DNA from 2 places in the Streptomyces sp. UC4497 genome. Region 2 is predicted to be linked to the other one. Evidence: predicted binding sites of a transcription regulator. Region 2 holds the regulator's gene; the other holds the start of a gene.

Region 1 (11,987 bases), on a different contig from region 2:
CTGACGGCTGCGGTCGTTCTCGAAGGCGATGTCGCGGTTGGTGACGATGCCGAGCAGCTTGCCGCCGCCGTCGGTCACCGGCACACCGGAGATGCGGAACTTGGCGCAGATCGCGTCGGCCTCGGCGAGCGTCGCGTCCGGGTGCACCGTGATCGGGTCGGTGACCATGCCGGACTCGGAGCGCTTCACGAGGTCCACCTGGTTCGCCTGGTCGGCGATCGACAGGTTGCGGTGCAGCACGCCGACGCCACCCTGCCGCGCCATGGCGATCGCCATGCGGGACTCGGTGACCTTGTCCATCGCGGCGGACAGCAGCGGGATGTTCACCCGCACGTTCTTCGAGACGTGCGAGGCGGTGTCGATCTGGTCGGGCGCCATGTCCGACGAGCCCGGCAGCAGCAGCACGTCGTCGTAGGTCAGCCCGAGTGTCGCGAATTTCTCGGGCACTCCGTCGACGTTTGCAGTCATGACACCTTCCCCAAATGGCCTTGATCGGTGCGGATGTCCATGCTAACGGCCCGCAGGGGTGTCTCATTCCACGATCAAGATCATCGGCGTTCTTTGGACGTTCACACGTGCGCCGCCGGGGCTCTGTGCTACTGCTCGGCGAGCGCCCGCAGCCGACTCAGCGCCCGGTGCTGCGCGACGCGCACGGCGCCGGGTGACATGCCCAACATCTGCCCGGTCTCCTCCGCGGTGAGCCCGACGGCGATACGCAGCAGGAGCAGCTCCCGCTGGTTCTGCGGAAGGTTGGCGAGCAGCTTCTTGGCCCACGCGGCGTCGCTGTTCAACAGCGCCCGCTCCTCCGGACCGAGGGAGTCGTCGGGCCGCTCGGGCATCTCGTCGGAGGGCACGGCCGTGGATCCGGGTCCGCGCATGGCCGCCCGCTGAAGGTCGGCGACCTTGTGCGCGGCGATGGCGAAGACGAAAGCCTCGAAGGGCCGCCCGGTGTCCTTGTAGCGCGGCAGCGCGAGCAGCACCGCGACGCAGACCTCCTGGGCGAGATCCTCCACGAAGTGCCGCGCGTCACCCGGGAGTCGGGAAAGACGCGTGCGGCAGTAGCGGATCGCGAGGGGATGGACATGTGCGAGCAGATCGTGCGTGGCCTGCTCGTCTCCGTCGACGGCGCGGCCGACGAGCGTACCGATGACCCCCTGGGGAGCCGCTGCCTCGTCGTCACGCATCGGTCCATGGTGCCCCGAGGCCTTCCGGTCCGTGACACCGTGCCCGTAGTTGTGCACCGAAGCGTTATGAGCAGGTGCGCCGGAACTCATTTCCTGCGCCCTCCCCTCTCGCTGACCCTGCTCGCCCGACTCGTCCCCGAGGAACTCCACACCCCCAAGGATGCGGCATCGCGCGCGAAGCGTCGAAAAGTCGCGGCGCGACGGGCCGGAGCGGCGTCCCTCACGGCGGGTCCACCGCGCCCCGGAGGGCGCGGGGGTGTGCCGATCAGCGGCTCGTCAGCGAACCAGGCCCCAGCGGAACCCGAGCGCCACCGCGTGCGCACGGTCCGAGGCGCCGAGCTTCTTGAACAGGCGACGCGCGTGCGTCTTGACCGTGTCCTCGGAGAGGAACAGCTCACGCCCGATCTCGGCGTTGGACCGTCCGTGGCTCATGCCTTCGAGCACCTGGATCTCCCGCGCGGTGAGCGTGGGGGCGGCCCCCATCTCGGCCGAGCGCAGTCTGCGCGGGGCGAGCCGCCAGGTCGGGTCGGCGAGCGCCTGCGTCACCGTGGCCCGCAGCTCGGCGCGCGAGGCGTCCTTGTGCAGATATCCGCGGGCGCCGGCGGCGACCGCGAGGGCCACGCCGTCCAGATCCTCGGCCACGGTGAGCATGATGATGCGCGCACCGGGATCGGCGGAGAGCAGCCGCCGTACTGTCTCGACGCCGCCCAGACCGGGCATGCGTACGTCCATCAGAATCAGGTCCGAGCGGTCGGCGCCCCAGCGGCGGAGGACTTCCTCGCCGTTGGCCGCGGTCGTCACGCGCTCGACGCCGGGCACGGTCGCGACCGCGCGGCGCAGCGCCTCTCGGGCAAGCGGGGAGTCGTCGCAGACGAGGACGGATGTCATGACCGTCCTCCGCAGCTGATGCGCGTCACCTTGAGCCTCCAGGCTGTGTACGAATCGTCACCTGTGCGGTCGACACTCAACAAGGCATTCGGACACCTGCCCGAGCGCTTGTTCATTCAACCGCCTCCGCACCTCTCAACGACGGTCACTCGAAAGAGTTACGGGTCGGACGGCCTCCTTCGGCACTCTACGTGAGGGCGCGAACACGGTGCGGACAGCGCGACGGACCCACAAGGTTTCATCACAAGCTATGCCCCATTTGGAAGGTTTTCCTTCCTTTTACTGGTGTCTGTAGCTAGATTCGCAATGAGTCATATTTTCATCTCCTTAGACAGTAGATGTACGGTCATGGGCACCGTATCCGCGTCTGAACGGCTACAAGGGGACACAGCAATGGCAGATTTCTCCCGCCTTCCCGGACCGAACGCCGATCTGTGGGACTGGCAGCTCCTCGCGGCCTGCCGCGGGGTGGACAGCTCTCTCTTCTTCCACCCGGAGGGCGAACGTGGGGCGGCACGCAGCGCCCGTGAGAACTCGGCCAAGGAGGTCTGCATGAGGTGCCCGGTGCGCGCGGAGTGCGCTGCTCACGCCCTACAGGTGCGCGAGCCGTACGGCGTGTGGGGCGGCCTCACGGAGGACGAGCGCGAAGAACTCATGGGACGGGCCCGCAATCGGCTCGTCACGGCGTCGGCCCCGAGTGGAGGACAGGCCGCCACAAGCGGCGCACACACCTGAAGGAACGTTTCTGCACCCACCTGAACGGCCAGCGGAGGTAGGCGCGTCCAGGCGCGCCCGCCTCCGCGTTCAGCGTGTCGCGGCCTTCGCGAGGTGGTCGAGGGTCGCGCCGACCGCGGGCACCTGGGCCAGATCGGGCAGGGTGAGCGCGACGATCTCGCGACGCACCGGGGGCTCGACGGTCACTGTGCGTGCACCCTTGGGGCGAACGGACTCGATGGCCAGTTCGGGCAGCACCGCCACGCCGAGCCCGGCACTCACGAGCCCGACCACCGCCGGATAGTCGTCCGTCGCGAAGTCGATGCGCGGGGCGAACCCGGCGCCCCTGCACACCTCGACCAGCTGGCGGCGGCAGCGCGGGCAGCCCGCGATCCACGGCTCGTCCGCGAACGCGTCGATGGTGACCGAGCCGGCTCCGGCCAGCGCGTGCCCCTCGGGGACGAGGCCCACGAGCCGGTCCGCGAACAGCGGGCGTACGACGAGGTCGTCCCACTCCTCCGCGGCGTGCGCCCCTTCGTAGCGAAACGCGAGCGCGACATCGCAGTCGCCCTCGCGCAGCATCTCCACCGAGCGGGGCGGCTCGGCCTCGACCAGCGACACGCGCGTGCCGGGGTGCTCGGCGCGCAGGGCGGCGAGAGCGGTCGGTACGAGGGTCGAGCTGCCGCTCGGGAACGAGACGAGCCGGACCCGGCCGGCCCGCAGGCCCGCGATCGCGGCGATCTCCTCCTCGGCGGCCGTGAGCCCGGCGAGGATGCCCGACGCGTGCCGCACGAGGGCCTCACCGGCCTGCGTAAGGCGCATCTCACGGCCGGTGCGGATCAGCAGCGGGGTGCCGGCCGAGGACTCCAGGGCCTTCATCTGCTGGCTCACGGCAGGCTGGGTGCAGCCCAGCTCGCGGGCCGCCGCGGAGAAGGAGCCGGTGGCGGCGACGGCGCGCAGGACACGGAGATGACGGGCCTCGATCACCCCTCAAGCATAAGCGACTCTTGGGGATCGCGCCGGATAATGCGTGGCGCCTTTGGGTATCGGTCCCGTAGCGTTCCGCGCATGAAGCTTCTGTCGCTGAATCTGGGGCGGCCCGAGTCCGCCGAGTACACGGACCAGCCCGAGGGGGTCACGGGCATCGACAAGCGGCCGGTCACCGGCCCCGTGCGGGTGTCGGCGCCGGGCCCCAAGGGGACCGGCGCGAGCGGGCTCGCCGGGGACGCGGTGTGCGACCTGCGGCACCACGGCGGGGACCACCAGGCCGTGTACGCGTACGCGCGTGAGGACCTGGACGCGTGGGGCAAGGAGCTCGACCGTTCGCTGCCCAGCGGTACGTTCGGCGAGAACCTCACGACGGAGGGGATCGACGTATCGGGCGCGAGGATCGGCGAGCGCTGGCGGGTCGGGGCCGACCTCGTCCTGGAGGTGACGTCGAGCCGGATTCCGTGCCGGACCTTCCAGGGGCATCTGGGTGAGCGGGGCTGGGTCAAGCGGTTCACCAAGGAAGGGGCGCCGGGGGCGTATCTGCGGGTGATCGAGCCGGGCGAGATCCGGGCGGGCGACGCCATCGAGATCGTGCACCGGCCGGACCACGAGGTGAGCGTGGCCTTCCAGTTCCGTGCGGTGACGACCGAGCGGGAGCTGTTGCCGCGGTTGCTGGCCGCGGGGGACGCGTTGCATCCGGAGGCGGTTCGCTCCGCGCGGGAGTACGTGGAGAAGTACGGGTCGTAGGTTCGTCGCGGTCGGCCGTCCCCACGCCACGGGGCTCCGCCCCGGCCCCCGCGCCTCAAACGCCGGCGGGGCTGGATTTGCTCATCCGCCGCCTTGGGCAATCTGCCGCCTTGGGCGGCAGGGTGGGCAAGGCGGCACCCCGGTGCGGGCCGCACCTCACGAAGGCGCCCACCCCGGTTCCGTGATCAGGAACCGTTCCGTGCTCATTAACCTTGGCGCATGACTACCGCCCTGATCACCGGATCCACCGCGGGCATCGGCGCCGCGTTCGCACGGCAACTCGCCTCCGACGGGCACAACCTGGTGCTCGTCGCGCGCAACACCAAGCGGCTGCACGAGCAGGCGACCGAACTGCACGACCGGCACGGCATCGAGGCCGAGGTGCTCACCGCCGACCTGGCCACGGAGGACGGGATCGCGGCGGTCGAGGCGCGCCTGACGGACCGTAAGGCCGCGGTCGACCTGCTGGTCAACAACGCCGGGTTCGGCAACAAGGGGCACTACCTCGAAGTGCCGATGGCCGACGAGCTGACGATGCTGAAGGTGCACTGCGAGGCGGTGCTGCGGCTGACGTCGGCGGCGGCCGGGGCGATGCGGGAGCGCGGGCGCGGTGGCGTGGTCAACGTGGCGTCGGTGGCGGCGTTCGTGCCGCGCGGTACGTACGGGGCCTCGAAGGCGTGGGTCGTGCAGTTCACGCAGGGCGCGGCGAAGGACCTCGCGGGCAGTGGGGTGCGGCTGATGGCGCTGTGCCCCGGGTTCGTTCGTACGGAGTTCCATGAGCGGGCCGGGATGGGCACGGGCAACATCCCGAAGTGGATGTGGCTCGACGCGGACAAGCTGGTGGCGGCGGCGCTCGCGGACCTCGCGCGCGGCAAGTCGCTGTCGATCCCGGACCCGCGGTACAAGGCCCTCATGGGCGTGGTGAAGGTGACACCACGAGCCATCCTGGGCGGAATCACGTCCCGCACGGGCCGCAAGTACGGCCCCCAGTAACGGAGTTACGCCACGGGGCTCCGCCCCGGCCCCCGCGCCTCAAACGCCGGCGGGGCTTGAAGAGCAAACGCCGAGGCCCGGCTCCCCGCGACGGGGGGCCGGGCCTCGGGTTGCTTCGGCGGAGCGGGTCAGTGGGAGTGACCGTGGCCGTGGCCGCCGGCCTCCGGCTCCTCGTCCGCCGGCTTCTCGACGACCAGGGTCTCGGTCGTGAGGAGCAGGGAGGCGATGGAGGCGGCGTTCTCCAGAGCGGAGCGCGTGACCTTGACCGGGTCGATGACGCCGGCCTTGACCAGGTCCACGTACTCGCCGGTCGCGGCGTTGTAGCCGTGGCCCTTCTCGAGCTCCTTGACCTTGGAGACGATCACGTAGCCCTCCTGACCGGCGTTCTCGCCGATCCAGCGGAGCGGCTCGACGACGGCGCGACGGACGACGGCGACACCGGTGGCCTCGTCGCCCTCCTTGCCGAGGGAGTCGTCCAGGACCTTGGAGGCGTGCACCAGAGCGGAGCCACCACCGGAGACGATGCCCTCCTCGACCGCGGCGCGGGTCGCGGAGATGGCGTCCTCCAGACGGTGCTTCTTCTCCTTGAGCTCGACCTCGGTCGCGGCACCGACGCGGATGACGCAGACGCCGCCGGCCAGCTTGGCCAGGCGCTCCTGCAGCTTCTCGCGGTCCCAGTCCGAGTCCGTGTTCTCGATCTCGGCCTTGATCTGCGCGACGCGACCCTGCACGTCCTCGGACTTGCCGCCACCGTCGACGATGGTGGTGTCGTCCTTGGTGATGGTCACGCGGCGCGCGGAACCGAGCACCTCGAGACCGGCCTGGTCGAGCTTGAGGCCGACCTCCTCGGCGATGACGGTGGCACCGGTGAGGGTGGCCATGTCCTGCAGCATCGCCTTGCGGCGGTCACCGAAGCCGGGGGCCTTCACGGCGACGGCGTTGAACGTGCCGCGGATCTTGTTCACGACCAGGGTCGACAGGGCCTCGCCCTCGACGTCCTCGGCGATGATCAGGAGCGGCTTGGAGCCACCGTTCTGGATGACCTTCTCCAGGAGCGGGAGCATGTCCTGGATCGAGCCGATCTTGCCCTGGTGGATCAGGATGTACGGGTCGTCGAGGACGGCCTCCATACGCTCCTGGTCGGTGACGAAGTACGGGGACAGGTAGCCCTTGTCGAAGGCCATGCCCTCGGTGAAGTCGAGCTCCAGGCCGAAGGTGTTGGACTCCTCGACGGTGATGACACCGTCCTTGCCGACCTTGTCCATCGCCTCGGCGATGAGCTCGCCGACCTGGTTGTCCTGGGCGGACAGACCGGCGACGGCGGCGATGTCGGACTTCTCGTCGATCGGGCGGGCGGTCGCGAGGAGGTCCTCGGACACGGCCTTCACCGCGGCGTCGATGCCCTTCTTCAGGGCGGCCGGGGAGGCACCGGCGGCAACGTTGCGCAGGCCTTCCTTGACCAGGGCCTGGGCGAGCACGGTGGCGGTGGTCGTACCGTCACCCGCGATGTCGTTGGTCTTGGTCGCCACCTCCTTCACCAGCTGCGCGCCGAGGTTCTCGTACGGGTCCTCGACCTCGACCTCACGGGCGATGGTGACGCCGTCGTTGGTGATGGTCGGGGCACCGAACTTCTTGTCGATGACGACGTTGCGGCCCTTGGGGCCGATCGTCACCTTGACCGTGTCGGCAAGCTTGTTGACGCCGCGCTCGAGGGCGCGACGGGCGTCCTCGTCGAACTTCAGGATCTTCGCCATGGAGCTGAGTCAGTCCTCTCGAAAAAGCGAACCGCGCCCCTCGCACCCGGCAATATCAGCGGGGGCCAGGGGCGCGGTTCAAAGCATTCTGCTTCTGGGAAGCTGGGAAAGCTTGGGTGAATTACTTCTCGACGATCGCGAGCACGTCGCGAGCCGAGAGGACGAGGTACTCGTCGCCGTTGTACTTCACCTCGGTGCCGCCGTACTTGCTGTACAGCACGACGTCGCCGACCTGGACGTCGAGCGGAAGGCGCTCGCCGTTCTCGAAGCGGCCGGGACCCACGGCGAGGACGGCGCCCTCCTGGGGCTTCTCCTTCGCGGTGTCCGGAATGACCAGGCCAGAGGCCGTGGTCTGCTCGGCGTCGAGCGGCTGGACCACAATGCGGTCCTCGAGCGGCTTGATGGCAACCTTGGAGCTGGAGGTCGTCACGATCCGGTCTCCCCCTTCGGAGATCTCACGGGGTTAACAGTCTGGGGTGGCGACCAGGTGGATCCGTCGTCGCGGGTGCCGGACCTGCCCGTCGCTGTTGGCACTCTCCAGTGGTGAGTGCCAGGGCCGAGACTATGACTGCGATTAGCACTCGGTCAAGCGGACTGCTAATCGGCGCCGTCGCCGACCGGTGGACCGGCGGCTCACAGGTAGTCCTCCAGGGCCGCGACCTCGTATCCCTCGGCCTTGATGCGACGCAGGAGATCCGCGGTCGCCCCCGCACGGGCCCCGAGGATGTCGCCGGGGCGCAGCCGCCCCGCCGGCTCGCGCCACAGGACGATCGCGTCGACGCCGCACTCGGCCGCCGCCTGGAGCGTGTTCGCGTCGTACGCGCCCCGGGGCGGATGGAACAGCCGGGGCGCCGCCCCGAAGCGGGCCTCGACGCGGTCGCGCTGGCCGCAGATCTCGGCGTGCTGCTCCACGTGGCCGAGGCCCGGCAGGACGGCGTGGGTGAGGGTGCGGTTCTGCACCCGGGCGCCCAGGGCGCTCAGTTCGCCGAGGCGGCCCCCGCCCGCGCCCGCGCCTGCGAGGAACAGCGAGACCGGGAGGCGCCGGTCGCGGACCAGGTCGACGAAGCGGGGGTCCCGCCCGGCCCCGTCCTCGTACGCGAGGAAGACCACCTTGTCGCGGGTGGGGACGCGGGAGACGACCGGTGGGACCGCCGCCTCAGCGCCCGCCGCCGGTCGCGGGGGCGGCGCGGCTTCCTGCGCGCACCCGGCGAGCAGGGCGGCGGCCAGGGCACAACCGAGCAGCCGCACCCACGACCCGCGCGATGTCACAGGTAGTCCTCCAGGCGCGCCACCGCGTACCCCCGGTCGGTGAGGTACTTCATGAGGTTCCGGATCATGTCGGGCATCGTGCCCTTCCAGTCCTTGCGGCCCCTGAAGTGCGTGAGCAGGATGTCGCCCGGATGGATACTGCGGTCCCACTCGCGGTAGTCCATGCGGTCCACGAACGCCTCGGCGTTCCAGATCGGGGCGTACTCGATGCCGCAGGCCTTGGCGGCGCGCAGGGTGTTCCGGTTGTAGTCGCCGAACGGCGGGCGGAAGAGCGTGGGCCGCTTGCCGTACTTCTTCTCGATGACGTCCTGCATGCCGCAGATCTCGTGCTTCTGCCGCGCGTACGAGAGGCCGGGCAGGAACGGGTGGTGGAGCGTGTGGTTGTTGAGGGTGACGCCGCGGGCCTGCATCTTTTTGAAGTAGCCGTACTTCGGCCGGACTTCGGCGTCGGTCAGGAACGCCGTGTACGGGATCCGCAGCTCGCTCATCATCTTCAGGAACCGCGGGTCCTTCTCGGCGCCGTCGTCGATGGTGAGGAAGACGACCTTCTCCTTGGTCGGGATCGTCGTGAAGACGGGCGGCAGGCCGAGTTTCTTCTGACCGTCGACCTCGAAGCCCGGCCGCGCCTCGATGACCGGCTTCTTCGCCGGTGGGCGCGGGGCGGTGAGCGGCACGTCGGCGAGGCCCCAGCGCTTGGTCGCCGCGACGAGCGCGGCCCGCTGGGCGCGCAGCTTCGTCGCGTACGAGTCGAGGGCGCGGGCGGGAGGGGCCTGGAGGCCCTGTTGGCCGGGGGCCGGTTTCACGGGGGTCCGCTCCGGGGCGCCGGCCGCGCATCCGGTGGCGAGGGCGGACACGGCGAGCAGGCCGGCGAGGAGGCGGGTGCCGGTCGTCGTGCCGGGTCTCTCCCCGCGTCTCTTCCGGGGCCCCTTTGAGGCGGATTTTTCCTTTTGTCGTACTAGTTGCATGGCGCCGGATCCTTACAGCTCACGGGCCCGTTCCGGAGCCGACACCTCCGCCTGGCGCGCTCCGTCGCCCGCCTGGCCCACAATGGGCCGGGTGAGCTCCTCCCTTTCGCCCGCCGCCTTCTCCGCCCTCCTGAGCCCCGAGGGCCAGGCCCTGCTCGACGAACTCCGCGACCACGATCCGGCCCAGGAGCTCGCCCTCGCCACGAAGCTGCGCCGTGAGCACCCCGCCGAGCTCGTCTCGGCCGCGCTCGCCCAGGCGCGGCTGCGGCAGCGGGCGATGGCGAAGTTCGGGGCCGAGGACGCGGCCCGGATGTTCTTCACGCCGAACGGGGTCGAGCAGGCGACGCGGACGAGCGTGGCGGCGTACCGGGCCGGGGCCTTCGAGAAGCTCGGCGTGCGCTCCGTGGCCGACCTGTGCTGCGGCATCGGCGGCGACGCGATCGCGCTCGCCCGCGCGGGGATCCGGGTCCTCGCCGTCGACCGGGACCCGCTGACGTGCGCGGTGGCGCGGGCGAATGCCGAGGCGCTCGGGCTCGCGAGGCTCATCGAGGTGCGCGAGGCGGACGTCACCGAGGTGGACACGGCCGCGTACGACGCCGTGTTCGTGGACCCCGCGCGGCGGGGCGGACGGGGCCGGATCTTCGACCCCGAGGCCTACTCCCCGCCGCTGTCCTGGGCCGTGTCCGCGGCTCTGAAGGCGCCGCGGGCCGCGCTGAAGATCGCTCCCGGTATCCCGCACGAGGCGATCCCCGCGGAGGCCGACGCCGAGTGGATCTCGGACGGGGGTGACGTGAAGGAGGCGGTGCTTTGGTTCGGGACCGCTCCCGGGCGGATGCGGGCGACGCTGCTTCCGGGGCCGCGGGCGCTGGTGAGCCGGGGGCTGCCCGATCCCGAAGTACGTTCCGTCGGGCGGTACTTGTACGAGCCCGATGGCGCGGTCATCCGGGCGCACCTGGTGGCCGAGGTGGCCGAGGAGGTCGGCGGCGGACTCGTCGACGAGACGATCGCGTACGTGACGTCCGACGAGCTGCACGCCACGTCCTACGCCGCCGCGTACGAGATCACGGACCAACTTCCGTTCAACGTGAAGAAGTTGAAGGTGTTGCTGCGGGAGCGGGAGGTGGGGGTGCTGACGGTGAAGAAGCGGGGGTCGGCGGTGGAGCCGGAGGAGTTGCGGCGCAAGGCGATGCCGAAGCCCTTCGGGAGGCGGGCGGTGACGGTGTTTCTTACGCGGGTGGGGGGTGCGCCCACGATGCTGGTCGGTGCCCCGGTGGGTTGAGGTGTCGGGGCTGCGCCCGCGGTGCTGTTTCCGCCGCCCCGGCGTCACGGCCCCGGGGCTCCGCCCCGGACCCCGCGCCTCAAGCGCCGGCGGGGCTGAATTTGCCGAACCGGCGTTATGGCCTCGGGGCTCCGCCCCGGACCCCGCTGCTCAATCGCCGCAGGGGCTTGAAATGCCCACCCGCGGGCAATCGGCCCGGTTCCCGCCCATCTCCCACCCGCCCGCCCCCTCCGGGGGCGTCGGCCCGACGGGGTGCCGCACCACGCCTTGGGCAATCCGTCGCCAACCACGGCTCCCCACCCGCCACGGTCGACCGCACCCGCCTCGGGCAACCTCCGCCGGCCACGGCCCCCGCCCATTGCGGTCGACGTCGCCGGCGTCTTGGATAACGCCAGCCACGGCTCCCACCCGCCACGGTCGACCGCCACCGCCTTGGGCAATCCGCCGCAACCACGGCTCCCACCCGTCACGGTCGGCCGACGCCGCCTTGGGCAATCTGCCGCCTGGGGCGGCAGGGTGGGCAAGGCGGCACCCCGGTGCCGCGTAATCAGGACGGGAGGCGCCGACCCCGTCGTCCCGATCCGCCGGAGGTCCGACGTGCCGTTCGATCACAATGACCACTACCACCGGCTGCTGCTCCGCCAGTTGCCCCCGCAAGGCCACACCGCGCTCGACGTCGGCTGCGGCGCCGGCCGCTTCGCGCGGCGGCTCGTGGCGCACGGGTACCGGGTCGACGCGCTCGACCCGGATCCGGCGACGCTGGCCGTGGCGGAGGCCGCCGGCGGCGGACCGCGCTACCGCGTCGCCGACGCCGCGCAGGCCGAACTCCCGCCCGCCCACTACGACGTGATCAGTTGCCTGGCGAGCCTGCACCACATGCCGTTCGAGACGCTGACCCGATTCCGCAAGGCGCTCGCGCCCGGCGGCACGCTGCTCGTGCTCGGCTGCTACGGCGGGGCGACACAAATGCCGTCGCGCGCCTCGCCGTGTACGCGGGCGAGCGCGCCCGCGGCGTCCGCACTCCCCCGCCGCAACCACCCGTGCGGCAACCCGAAATGCGGCTCCCGGAGATCCGCCGGGAGGCCGCACGCCTGCTCCCCGGCAGCGAGGTGCGCCAACTCCTCTTCTGGCGCTACCTGTTGACCTTCACCGCGGAGCGCTAGGCGGCCTCGAACCGCCAGCGGTGGACCGCACGCGTCACCAA
Region 2 (11,987 bases):
AAAGCCCCTGCTGCCCCGGCTGGAACTGCCCCGTGGGCCGCTCCTCACCACGCAGCTTGGCCAGCTCCCGCAACACCCGCTCCTGCTCCGGATCCAGCTTCTGCGGCGTCATGACCTCGACGTGCACGATGAGGTCACCACGACCGCCACCCCGCAGATGCGTGACACCACGCCCGTGCAGCGGAACCGACTGACCGGACTGCGTACCCGGCCGGATGTCGATCTCCTCCGTGCCGTCGAGCGTCTCCAGCGGCACCTTCGTGCCGAGAGCCGCCGCCGTCATCGGGATGGTGACCGTGCAGTGCAGATCGTCGCCGCGCCGCTGGAACGTCGGGTGCGGGAGCTCGTGGATCTCCACGTACAGGTCACCGGCGGGGCCGCCACCGGGGCCGACCTCACCCTCACCCGCGAGCTGGATCCGCGTCCCGTTGTCCACACCGGCCGGGATCTTCACGGTCAGGGTCCGACGGGAGCGAATGCGCCCGTCGCCCGCGCACTCCGGGCACGGAGTGGGCACGACCGTGCCGAAGCCCTGGCACTGCGGGCACGGCCGCGAGGTCATGACCTGACCGAGGAAGGACCGCGTGACCTGGGAGACCTCACCGCGACCGCGACACATGTCACAGGTCTGGGCCGAGGTCCCGGGCGCGGCGCCCTCACCGCTACAGGTCGTACAGACCACAGCCGTGTCGACCTGAATGTCCTTCGTGGTGCCGAAGGCGGCCTCGTCCAGCTCGACCTCGAGCCGGATCATGGCGTCCTGGCCGCGCCGCGTACGGGACCGGGGTCCGCGCTGCGACGCCGTACCGAAGAAGGCATCCATGATGTCCGAGAAGTTCCCGAACCCGCCGGCGCCGAAGCCACCGGCCCCGCCACCTCCGCCGGCCTGCGACAGGGGGTCGCCCCCGAGGTCGTAGACCTGCTTCTTCTGCGGATCGGAGAGCACCTCGTAGGCGGCGTTGATCTCCTTGAACCGCTCCTGGGTCTTCGGATCCGGATTCACGTCCGGGTGCAGCTCGCGTGCGAGCCTCCGAAAAGCCTTCTTGATCTCGTCCTGGGAAGCGTCGCGGCGCACGCCTAGTACGGCGTAGTAGTCCGTGGCCACTTACGACTCCGCCAGGATCTGTCCGACGTAACGTGCCACTGCGCGTACTGCTCCCATCGTTCCCGGGTAATCCATGCGGGTCGGTCCGACCACGCCGAGCTTGGCCACTGCCTCGCCGCCCGAACCGTAGCCGACCGACACGACGGACGTGGAGTTGAGTCCCTCATGGGCGTTCTCGTGACCGATCCGTACGGCCATGCCCGAATCCCCCAGCTCGCCCAGGAGCTTGAGGAGCACGACCTGCTCCTCCAAGGCTTCCAGAACGGGCCGGATGGTGAGGGGAAAATCATGTCCGAAGCGAGTGAGATTGGCGGTTCCGCCGATCATCAGCCGCTCCTCGGTCTCCTCGACGAGTGTCTCCAGAAGAGTGGAGAGCACCGTGGAGACCGTGCCCCGGTCCTCCTGCTCGAAGGCGTCCGGCAGGTCCTGCACCAGCTGCGGCACGTCGGCGAACCTGCGGCCCGCGACACGGCTGTTCAGCCGGGCCCGCAGGTCCGCCAGGGACGACTCGCCGAACGGCGCCGGGCAGTCGATCATCCGCTGCTCCACGCGCCCGGTGTCCGTGATCAGTACGAGCATCAGACGGGCGGGCGCGAGCGAGAGCAGTTCGACATGGCGCACGGTGGACCGGGTCAGGGACGGGTACTGGACGATCGCCACCTGCCGCGTGAGCTGCGCGAGCAGCCGTACGGTGCGTCCGACGACGTCGTCGAGATCGACGGCGCCGTCCAGGAAGTTCTGGATGGCGCGCCGCTCGGGCGCGGCCATCGGCTTCACGGCGGTGAGCTTGTCGACGAACAGGCGGTAGCCCTTGTCGGTGGGGATGCGCCCCGCACTGGTGTGCGGCTGGGCGATGAACCCCTCGTCCTCCAGGGCCGCCATGTCGTTGCGCACGGTCGCCGGGGAGACCCCGAGCTTGTGCCGCTCGGTGAGCGCCTTGGAGCCGACGGGCTCCTCGGTACCGACGTAGTCCTGGACGATTGCGCGCAGCACTTCGAGCCTGCGTTCATTGAGCATCGGCGCACACCTCCAGAAACAGCCGTTGCGATCATCCTGTCTTTGGCACTCCCTGTGGGCGAGTGCCAATCGTCCCCGGCTCAGTGTACGGCCGGTGGGTACGGGCCCGGCAAGGGCGCTAGCGTCGAGGTATGGAGCTCGCGCAGCGTATCGACTGGTCCTCGGTGGGATGGGAGGGTCTCGCGCCGAACGTGGGGCGGGTGCGGCTGCCCGGCCTCGACTGCACGAGCGGCCTCGTCATCGGTAAAGACGCGGCGCTCTTGATCGACACCGGATCCTCACTCCGTGAAGGCGCCCGGCTGCGTGCCGACGCCCGCGCGCTCCTCGGGGCACACCGGAGAGTGACCCATGTCGCGTTGACCCACCCGCACTTCGACCACGTGCTCGGCACGGCCGCGTTCGCGGGCGTCGAGGTGTACGGGGCGGTGGGCATCGACGTCCTCTTCGAGCGCGGCGCCGAGGGGTTGCGGACCGACGCGGTGCGGCACGGTGTCGACCCGGAGGCGGCCACCGAGGCGGTCGACATCCTCGTCACCCCGGCGCACCGGGTGTGCGGCGAGTGGACGCTCGACCTGGGCGGCGGCCTGACGGTGCTGCTCGCGAACATCGGTCCTGCGCACAGCGGCCACGACCTGGCGGTACTCGTGCCCGGAGGCCCCGGCGGCCCGGAGATCGTCTTCTGCGGCGACCTGGTGGAGGAGTCGGGCGAGCCGCAGGCGGGCCCGGATGCGGCGCCGGGCCACTGGCCCGCGGCGCTCGACCGGCTGCTCGACCTCGGCGGCGAGGACGCGGTGTACGTACCCGGGCACGGTTCGGCGGTGAATGCGCGGTTCGTCCGCGCGCAACGCGCCACATTGGCGACGCGTTTCGGCGTGTCGTAGCCCTGGCCTGCGCTGTTCTCTTATCGTCTGCCGGATGCGCCAGTACTCTGCCGACCTGACTCCCCCCTGGAAGCGGAACAAGCCGGTACCCGAGGTTCCGGCCGAACCGGACCTCGTCGTCGAGGAGGTCACCACGGGCTTCTGCGGAGCGGTGATCCGGGTCGAGAAGACGGCGCAGGGTCCGACGGTGACCCTGGAGGACCGCTTCGGCAAGCTCCGGGTGTTCCCGATGGAGCCGCGCGGCTTCATGATCGACGGCAAGGTCGTCACCCTCGTACGCCCCTCGGGGCCGGCCCCGACCCGACCCGCCCGCAGCGCGTCCGGCTCGGTGGCGGTCCCCGGCGCCCGCGCACGGGTGGCCCGGGCGGGCCGCATCTACGTGGAGGGCAAGCACGACGCGGAGCTCATCGAGCGGGTCTGGGGCCACGACCTGCGCATCGAGGGCGTGGCGGTGGAATTCCTGGAGGGCGTCGACGACCTCCCGTCGGTCGTGGCCGACTTCGCCCCGGGCCAGGACGCCCGCCTCGGCGTCCTGGTCGACCACCTCGTCCCCGGCTCGAAGGAATGGCACATCGCCCAATCGGTGACGAGCGAGCACGCACTGGTCGTCGGCCACCCCTACATCGACATCTGGGAGGCCGTGAAGCCGTCCTCGGTCGGCATCGAGGCGTGGCCGCGCGTCCCCCGCGGCCAGGACTGGAAGACGGGCGTGTGCCGGGCACTGGGCTGGCGGGTGGCCAACACGGGTGAGGCGTGGCAGCACATCCTGTCCCGGGTCCACACGTACAAGGACCTGGAACCGGAACTTCTCGGCCGAGTAGAAGAACTCATCGACTTCGTCACGGCCCCGGCCTGAGCCTGCCGCCGCCTTGCCCACCCCCTGCCCAGATCAATCCACCAGGTCCCGGACCACCGCGTCCGCCAGCAAACGGCCTCGCAGCGTCAGGACCGCACGGCCCGCCGCGAACGGTTCCGCCTCCAGGAGACCGTCCGCCAAAGCCTTTCGCGCCGCCGCGAGCCCGTCGGCCCGAAGCAGTTCCATCGGACATCCGTCACGGAGCCGTAGCTCGAGGAGGATCCGCTCGACCCGGCGGTCCTCCTCCGCGAGGATCTCCCGGCCGGCCCCCGGCGACCGCCCCTCCGCGAGCGCCGCCGCGTACGCGCCCGGGTGCTTGACGTTCCACCACCGCACCCCGCCCACGTGCGAGTGCGCCCCGGGCCCGGCCCCCCACCAGTCGGCCCCGCGCCAGTACAGCTCGTTGTGGAGGCAGCGCCCGGCCTCGGACGTCGCCCAGTTCGACACCTCGTACCAGTCGAACCCTGCCGCCCCGAGCACCTCGTCGGCGATCAGATAGCGGTCCGCGTGCACGTCGTCGTCGGTCATCGGCACCTCGCCGCGCCGGATCCGCCGGGCCAGCTGCGTGCCCTCCTCGACGATCAGAGCGTATGCCGAGACATGGTCCGGACCCGCTCCGAGCGCCGCGTCCAGCGAGGCCCGCCAGTCGTCGTCCGTCTCGCCCGGCGTGCCGTAGATCAAATCCAAGTTCACGTGCTCGAATCCGGCCGCCCGCGCCTCCGCGACACAGGCCTCGGGCCGCCCCGGCGTATGCGTACGGTCGAGGACCTTCAGCACGTGCTGCCGCGCGCTCTGCATCCCGAACGAGATCCGGTTGAAGCCGCCGGCCCGCAGCTCCGCCAGGTACGCCGGGTCCACCGACTCGGGGTTCGCCTCGGTCGTGACCTCCGCGTCGTCCGCGAGCCCGAACTCGTCGCGGACCGCCCCCAGCATCCGTACGAGGTCGGCGGCCGGCAGCAGCGTCGGCGTACCGCCCCCGACGAACACGGTGCGGACCGGGCGCGGGTCGTCGCCGAGCACCTTGCGCGCGAGCCGCACCTCGTCGACCAGCGTCTCCGCGTAGTTGTCACGGGACGCGAGCACGCCGCCCGTGCCGCGCAGCTCGGTGGCCGTGTACGTGTTGAAGTCGCAGTAGCCGCAGCGCGTGGCGCAGTACGGGACGTGCAGATAGAAGCCGAGGGGTCGGGACCCCGCCCCGGCGAGGGCGGACGCGGGCAGCGAGCCGTCGTCGGGCACGGGCTCACCGTCGGGAAGTGCGGAAGGCATGGACCCATTGTCCCGCCTCCGTGGATTCCACCCGCACCACCGTCACTGCGCCTGGAGCACCAGCAGCGCCAGGTCGTCGTCCGGCGGGCTGTCCCCGAAGGCGTGCACGAGCCGCCGGATCCGCTCGACGAGCAGCGGCGCCGTCAGGCCCGCGCACCCGGCGAGCGCCGCCGCGAGCCCGTCCCCGTCGTCGAACTGGAGGGCCCCGCGGCGCCGCTCCGTGACCCCGTCGGTGACGCCCAGGAGCGTGTCGCCGGTGCGCATCACAAACGTTTCGCTTGTGTAGTCCGGATCGTCGACGACACCGAGCAGCACCTGTGGCGAGGCCGCGGCGACGACCTCCCCGCCGGGCCGCATGAGCAGCGGCAGCGGGTGCCCGGCGGAGGCGATGGTGCACAGCACGCCGTCCTCGGTGGGCGTCAGCTCCCCGTACAGGAGCGACAGGAAGCGGGACGTGGAGCCCTCCGGTGGCACGCCCCTGCCGTCGGCCGCGGCGAGCGCGCGGGCCGCCGCGTCGGAGGCCTCGGTCGCGTCGTCGAGCAGCAGCCGGTTGAGCCGGTCGAGGACCTGCGCGACCTGGTACTCCTCGCGGGCGAGCAGCCGCAGCCAGGGCCGTACGAGCCCGATGACGACGGCGGCCTCCGGGCCCTTTCCCTGGACGTCGCCGAGCGCGAAGCACCAGCGTCCGGCGCCGGCCGGGAACACGTCGTAGAAGTCGCCGCCGGGTCCTCCCGCCTCCTTCGGCTCGTACACGAGGGCGCTCGCCACGCCGGGGATCTCGGCCATCGACGTGGGCAGCAGGCCGCGCTGCAGGATGCGGCTGATGGTGGCCTGCCGGGTGAAGCGGCGGGCCGCGCTGACGGCGAGGCCGACGCGCCGGCTGAAGTCCTCGACGAGCCCGGTGACCTCGTCGGGGAAGCGGTGCAGCCCAGCCCGCCCGATCAGCAGGATGCCGAGCGCGCGGCCGCCGGCGGAGAGCCGGTAGGCGAGCGCCGAGCCCGTGTCCTGGGCGGCCGGGCCGCTCTGCCCGTCGAAGGGCCAGGGCACGGGGACGGCGCCGGAGAGGCGGTCGGGCAGCCGCGGGGGTTCCTTCTCCAGGAGCCCGCGGAGCTCTTCGGTGCGGTGTTCGTGGGCGTGCCAGACGCGGGCGAGCCGGGGCAGCGGCATCGGGTCCGCGCCGCGCATGTCGTGCTCGACGACGCCCGGCAGGCCGCGCCCCTCCTCCTCGTAGAACCAGACGGCGCACCAGTCGGCGAGCCGCGGCACGAGGAGTTGGCCGACGAGCGCGGCGACCATGTCCTCGTCGAGCTGTCCCGCGAGCAGGTCGGAGGCCTCGGCGAGGAAGGAGAGCGCGCCGCGGTTGATCCAGTCCTGGTCCTGGGGGGCGCGCCGGGACGCGGGCGCGAGGATCTCCGCGGCCCGCAAGCCCCTCTGCAGGCTGCGCACGCCGGCCGGGGTGTCGGGAATTTCCGCGGCGGATGTCGGGGCGTCGGCGGGGATCCGGGCCCAGACGGTCTTGGCGCCGTGACCGTAGGTGATGCCCCACAACTCGGAGAGCGAGGCGACGAGTTGGAGTCCGCGGCCGTATTCGGGGGTCTCCGGCGAGCGGAAGGCCCGGTCGTTGCGGACGGCGCGGGCCGGGTGCCGGTCGGTGACCTCGACGACGAGTCCCGCGGTGACACTGCCGTCGGGGGCGGCGCCCTCCAGGCGGCACAGGAGGTCGACGCCGGTGCCCGCGTGGACGACGGCATTGGTGACGAGTTCGCTGAGTACGACGGTCGCGTCGTCCATGAGGCGCCCGTCGAGCGTCAGGGACTCCGACAGCTCGGGCAGTTCGGTCCAGTCGACGAACGCGGCCCGCAGGAAACGACGGGCGGCCGCGGGCGCGAGCGGGTTTCCGGGCAGCGATGTGCGCGCGACCACCGGCACCCCGGTCGGCTGGTCAGGCGCGTCCGGGGCGCCGAAGGCGCTCTCCCGCTGGATCGGAATGGAACCCACGTTTCGGCTCCTGAGTAGTTGTGGCAAAGACGCCTCAGGCGACACCAACAGAGTGACAGACTGACCACGCCCATAAGCGTGGAGTTACCTAAGTAGGCCGCTATGAGTGAGAACAGTGGTATGCGTGCACCTCAGAAGGGCTACGGTGACGAAGCCATCCGCCCTAGTGATCTCCGGCCGTTGCTGGCCGCGCTGACGGCTGCCCGGGACGGCACGTTCGCGCATGTACCGATCACGGCGGACGGGATCGTCGGTGAGCTCGGCGCGACATTCAACCAGCTCGCCGACCGCAGCGTGCACTTCAACGCCGAACTGGCGCGGGTGCGGCGGGAGATCACCCGGCACGGCCGGCTCGACGAGCGCCTGGAAGCGAGCCCCGGACAGGGCGCCTGGGTGACGCGGGTCGGCGACGTGAACACCATCATCGACGCGCTCGTCGCACCGGCCGCGAACGCCACGCGGGTGCTCGAGGCCGTCGCGGGCGGCGACCTCAACCAGCGTGTCGACCTGCACGACGGGACCCGTCAACTCCGGGGCGACCTGCGGCGGTTGGGTCGTTCGGTCAACAAGATGGTGGACCAGCTCTCCCTGTTCACCGGCGAGGTGACCCGGGTGGCCCGCGAGGTGGGCACCGAGGGAAGACTCGGTGGGCGCGCCAAGGTCACTGGTCTGTCCGGGAGTTGGCGCGATGTGACCGAGGCGGTCAACACCATGGCGTCGCGGCTCACGGCGCAGGTGCGGGACATCGCGCTCGTGACGACGGCGGTGGCGCAGGGCGACCTGACACGTACGGTCACGATCGAGGCGACGGGCGAGCTGCTCGAACTCAAGCTGACCGTGAACACGATGGTCGACCAGCTCTCCGCGTTCGCCGACGAAGTCACCCGTGTCGCCCGCGAGGTCGGCACCGAAGGGCAGTTGGGCGGCCGCGCCCAGGTCCGCGGCGTCTCCGGGGTCTGGAAGGACCTCACCGACAACGTCAACTTCATGGCGTCGAACCTGACCTCCCAGGTCCGCAACATCGCCCAGGTCACGACCGCCGTGGCCGACGGAGACCTGAGCCAGAAGATCACGGTCGACGCGCAGGGCGAGATCCTCGAACTCAAGTCGACCATCAACACGATGGTCGACCAGCTCTCCGCCTTCGCCGACGAAGTGACCCGCGTGGCGCGCGAGGTCGGCACCGAAGGACAGCTGGGCGGCCGCGCCCAGGTCCGCGGCGTCTCCGGCGTCTGGAAGGACCTCACCGACAACGTCAACTTCATGGCCGACAACCTGACGTCGCAGGTGCGCAACATCGCGCTCGTGTCGACGGCGGTGGCCCAGGGCGACCTCGGCAAGAAGATCACCGTCGAGGCGAAGGGCGAGATCCTCGAACTCAAGTCGACCATCAACACGATGGTCGACCAGCTCTCCGCCTTCGCCGACGAGGTCACCCGCGTGGCCCGCGAGGTCGGCACCGAGGGCAACCTCGGCGGCCAGGCCCAGGTCCGCGGCGTCGCCGGCGTCTGGAACGACCTGACCGAGAACGTCAACTTCATGGCGTCGAACCTGACCTCCCAGGTCCGAAATATCGCCCAAGTCACCACGGCCGTGGCCCAGGGCGACCTCTCCAAGAAGATCTCGGTCGACGCGCGCGGCGAGATCCTGGAGCTGAAGGACACCGTCAACACGATGGTGGAGCAGCTGCGCGGCTTCGCCGACGAGGTGACCCGCGTCGCCCGCGAGGTCGGCACGGACGGCCGCCTCGGCGGACGCGCAACCGTTCACGGCGTGTCGGGCGTCTGGAAGGACCTGACCGACAACGTCAACTACATGGCGGACAACCTGACCTCACAAGTGCGGAACATCGCGCAGGTCGCCACGGCCGTGGCCCAGGGCGACCTCTCCAAGAAGATCGACGTCGACGCGCGCGGCGAGATCCTCGAACTGAAGACGACCATCAACACGATGGTCGACACGCTCTCCTCGTTCTCCTCCGAGGTGACCCGGGTCGCCCGCGAGGTCGGCTCCCAGGGTCAGCTCGGCGGCCAGGCACGGGTCGAGGGCGTGTACGGCACGTGGAAGCGCCTGACGACGAACGTGAACGAGCTGGCGCTGAACCTGACCACGCAGGTCCGCGCCATCGCCGAGGTCGCCTCCGCGGTGACCTCGGGCGACATGTCCCGCTCGATCACGGTCGACGCGCAGGGCGAGGTCGCCGAGCTCAAGGACAACATCAACCTGATGGTGGCCAACCTTCGCGAGACGACCCGCGCGAAGGACTGGCTGGAGTCGAACCTGGCCCGCCTCGCCGCCCTGATGCAGGGCCACCGCGACCTGATGGAGGTCGCCGACCTGATCCTGCGCGAGCTGACGCCGCTGGTGAACGCCCAGTACGGCGCGTTCTTCCTCGCGGAGGAGGAGGACGACGGCTCGCAGCAGCCCATGGCCGTGCCCACCAAGGGACTTGCGTACATCGCCGGTTACGGATCGGGCTCCGCCTCGGTCATCAACACGGGCGGGATGCCGGTCCACGGCCTCGTACGGCAGGCGGCGCTGGAGAAGAAGCGGATCCTGGTGGAGGAGGTGCCGCCGGACTACATCAACATCAACAGCGGGCTCGGCGAGGCGGCGCCCGCGTCGGTCGTGATCATCCCGATCCTCTTCGAGGACACGCTCCTGGGCGTGATCGAGCTCGCTTCCTTCTCCCGGTTCTCCGACGTCCACCTGGCGTTCTTCGACCAGTTCGTGAACACCATCGGCGTCGCCATCAACACCATCATCGCCAACTCCCGTACGGAGTCGCTGCTCGGCGAGTCCCAGCGGCTCGCCATCCAGCTCCAGGACCGGTCGAACGAACTCCAGCGCCAGCAGGCCGAGTTGCAGCGCTCGAACGCCCAACTGGAGGAGAAGGCCGCCTTGTTGGCGACCTCCTCGCAGTACAAGTCGGAGTTCCTGGCGAACATGTCGCACGAGCTGCGCACCCCGCTCAACTCCCTGCTCATCCTGGCCCGGCTGCTCTCCGACAACCCGGACGGCCATCTCAACGACCAGGAGGTCCAGTTCGCGACGACGATCCACCGCTCCGGCTCGGACCTGCTCCAGCTCATCAACGACATCCTCGACCTGTCGAAGATCGAGGCCGGCCGGATGGACGTACGCCCCAAGAAACTCCCCCTCATCAAGGTCCTCGACTACGTCCACGCGACCTTCCGGCCCATCACCCTCGACCGCGGCCTCGCCTTCGAGGTGTCGGTCGGCGAGGACGTGCCGCGCGAGATGTTCTCCGACGAGCAGCGCCTCCAGCAGATCCTGCGCAACCTCCTGTCGAACGCGATCAAGTTCACCGCTCAGGGCCGGGTCGAGCTGCGGGTCCGCCTGGTCAAGGCCCCCGAAGGGGCCCAGCTGGCCGACAGCGAGGACCTGCTCGCCTTCGCCGTCACCGACACCGGGATCGGCATCCCGCGCGACAAACTCGCCGTCGTCTTCGAGGCGTTCCAGCAGGCCGACGGCACGACGAACCGCAAGTACGGGGGCACGGGCCTCGGCCTGTCCATCAGCCGGGAGATCTCCGCGCTGCTCGGCGGCCACATCGTCGCGGAGAGCGAGCCCGGCGAGGGCTCGACCTTCACCCTGTACGTCCCCGTGCGCTGCCCCGGGCACGAGCCGCCCTCGGGGCAGGAGCCGTCCGCCCTGCCGCAGTCGGCCCTCGTACCCGAGCAGGGCGTCTCCATGGATACGTACGCGTCCCTGCAGCCGCAGGAGCAGGAGGACAACTGGCCGACGCCGACGAAGCTGGAGCGGTGGAAGACGGGCAGGCCGGGCCTGGTCCTGCCGGGCCGCCGCGTCCTGATCGTCGACGACGACATCCGCAATGTCTTCGCGCTCACGCACGTACTGGGCCGCGTCGGCATGCCCGTCCTGTACGCGGAGAACGGCCGCGAGGGCATCGAGACGCTGGAGAGCCACCCCGATGTCGAACTCGTCCTGATGGACATCATGATGCCCGAGATGGACGGCTACGAGACGATCTCCGTCATCCGCGGTACGCCACGGTGGGCCGGTCTTCCCATCGTGGCGCTCACCGCCAAGGCCATGCCCGGCGACCGCGAGAAGTCGATCGCCAAGGGCGCGAACGACTACGTCCCGAAACCGGTGGACGTCGACCAATTGCTGAATGTCGTGTGCGAACTGCTGGCCCCCGAGGAGGCGGAAGCGTCCGCCACCGAGGCCTCCGGCACTCCGGCGACCACTGAGTGAGGCACCGTCACCATGACCACTGCAGAGTCCACTTCGGCGGATCGGGCCAGCATCCTCCTCGTCGACGACATGGAGGACAACCTGACGGCGCTCGAAGCCGTGCTCGGACCGCTCAACGAGCCGCTGGTCAGAGCCCGTTCGGGCGAGGAGGCGATGAAGGCGCTGCTGCGCAGGCAGTTCGCCGTCGTCCTCCTGGACATCCGGATGCCCGGCATGGACGGCTTCGAGACGGCGACGAACATCAAGCGCCTCGACCAGACGAAGGACGTCCCGATCATCTTCCTGACGGGCACGGAGGCCGACACCGGCTACGCCTTCCGCGGTTACGCGACCGGCGCCGCCGACTACCTGACCAAGCCCTTCGACCCGTGGGTGCTGCGCGCGAAGGTGACGGTCTTCCTGGACCTGCACCGCAAGAACCGCCAGTTGCAGCGCCTCCTGGCGCGCGAGCACCAGCAGTTGGACGACCTGGCGGACCGCATGACGACGATGGAGCGCCGCCTGGCCGAGAACGAGAACCCCGATGTGCGGGAACTGCGCCACGACATCGGGGAAATGAAGGAGACGCTGCGGCTGGTGCGCCGGGGCTAGGTCCGGGGCGCACCATCCGCGGCGTCTCCTC

Evidence for each region. Region 2 encodes HrcA, which represses chaperone genes, less so after heat shock. Its sites were predicted from a motif close to TTNGCACTCNGNNNNNCNGAGTGCNAA; they were not measured.
Region 1: groES (co-chaperone GroES) is a predicted target of HrcA. The motif match lies at 7,845-7,871, and genes of this name have one in related genera.

What each region holds. Positions count from the first base shown of each region.
Region 1 covers NZ_JBTYHB010000011.1:101,916-113,902, reverse strand. Annotated here, with positions in the region: gene guaB (IMP dehydrogenase) at 1-468, opposite strand, end outside; gene ACYSUO_RS17750 (sigma-70 family RNA polymerase sigma factor) at 597-1,184, opposite strand; gene ACYSUO_RS17745 (response regulator transcription factor) at 1,461-2,072, opposite strand; gene ACYSUO_RS17740 (WhiB family transcriptional regulator) at 2,466-2,807, shown strand; gene ACYSUO_RS17735 (LysR family transcriptional regulator) at 2,877-3,773, opposite strand; gene ACYSUO_RS17730 (MOSC domain-containing protein) at 3,855-4,523, shown strand; gene ACYSUO_RS17725 (SDR family NAD(P)-dependent oxidoreductase) at 4,743-5,516, shown strand; gene groL (chaperonin GroEL) at 5,645-7,270, opposite strand; gene groES (co-chaperone GroES) at 7,392-7,700, opposite strand; gene ACYSUO_RS17710 (polysaccharide deacetylase family protein) at 7,904-8,539, opposite strand; gene ACYSUO_RS17705 (polysaccharide deacetylase family protein) at 8,536-9,504, opposite strand; gene ACYSUO_RS17700 (THUMP-like domain-containing protein) at 9,587-10,783, shown strand; gene ACYSUO_RS17695 (class I SAM-dependent methyltransferase) at 11,381-11,926, shown strand; gene ACYSUO_RS17690 (hypothetical protein) at 11,943-11,987, opposite strand, start outside.
Region 2 covers NZ_JBTYHB010000070.1:125-12,111, forward strand. Annotated here, with positions in the region: gene dnaJ (molecular chaperone DnaJ) at 1-1,105, opposite strand, end outside; gene hrcA (heat-inducible transcriptional repressor HrcA) at 1,106-2,122, opposite strand; gene ACYSUO_RS41970 (MBL fold metallo-hydrolase) at 2,254-3,003, shown strand; gene ACYSUO_RS41975 (DUF3097 domain-containing protein) at 3,038-3,859, shown strand; gene hemW (radical SAM family heme chaperone HemW) at 3,893-5,125, opposite strand; gene ACYSUO_RS41985 (SpoIIE family protein phosphatase) at 5,168-7,123, opposite strand; gene ACYSUO_RS41990 (HAMP domain-containing protein) at 7,226-11,365, shown strand; gene ACYSUO_RS41995 (response regulator) at 11,378-11,956, shown strand.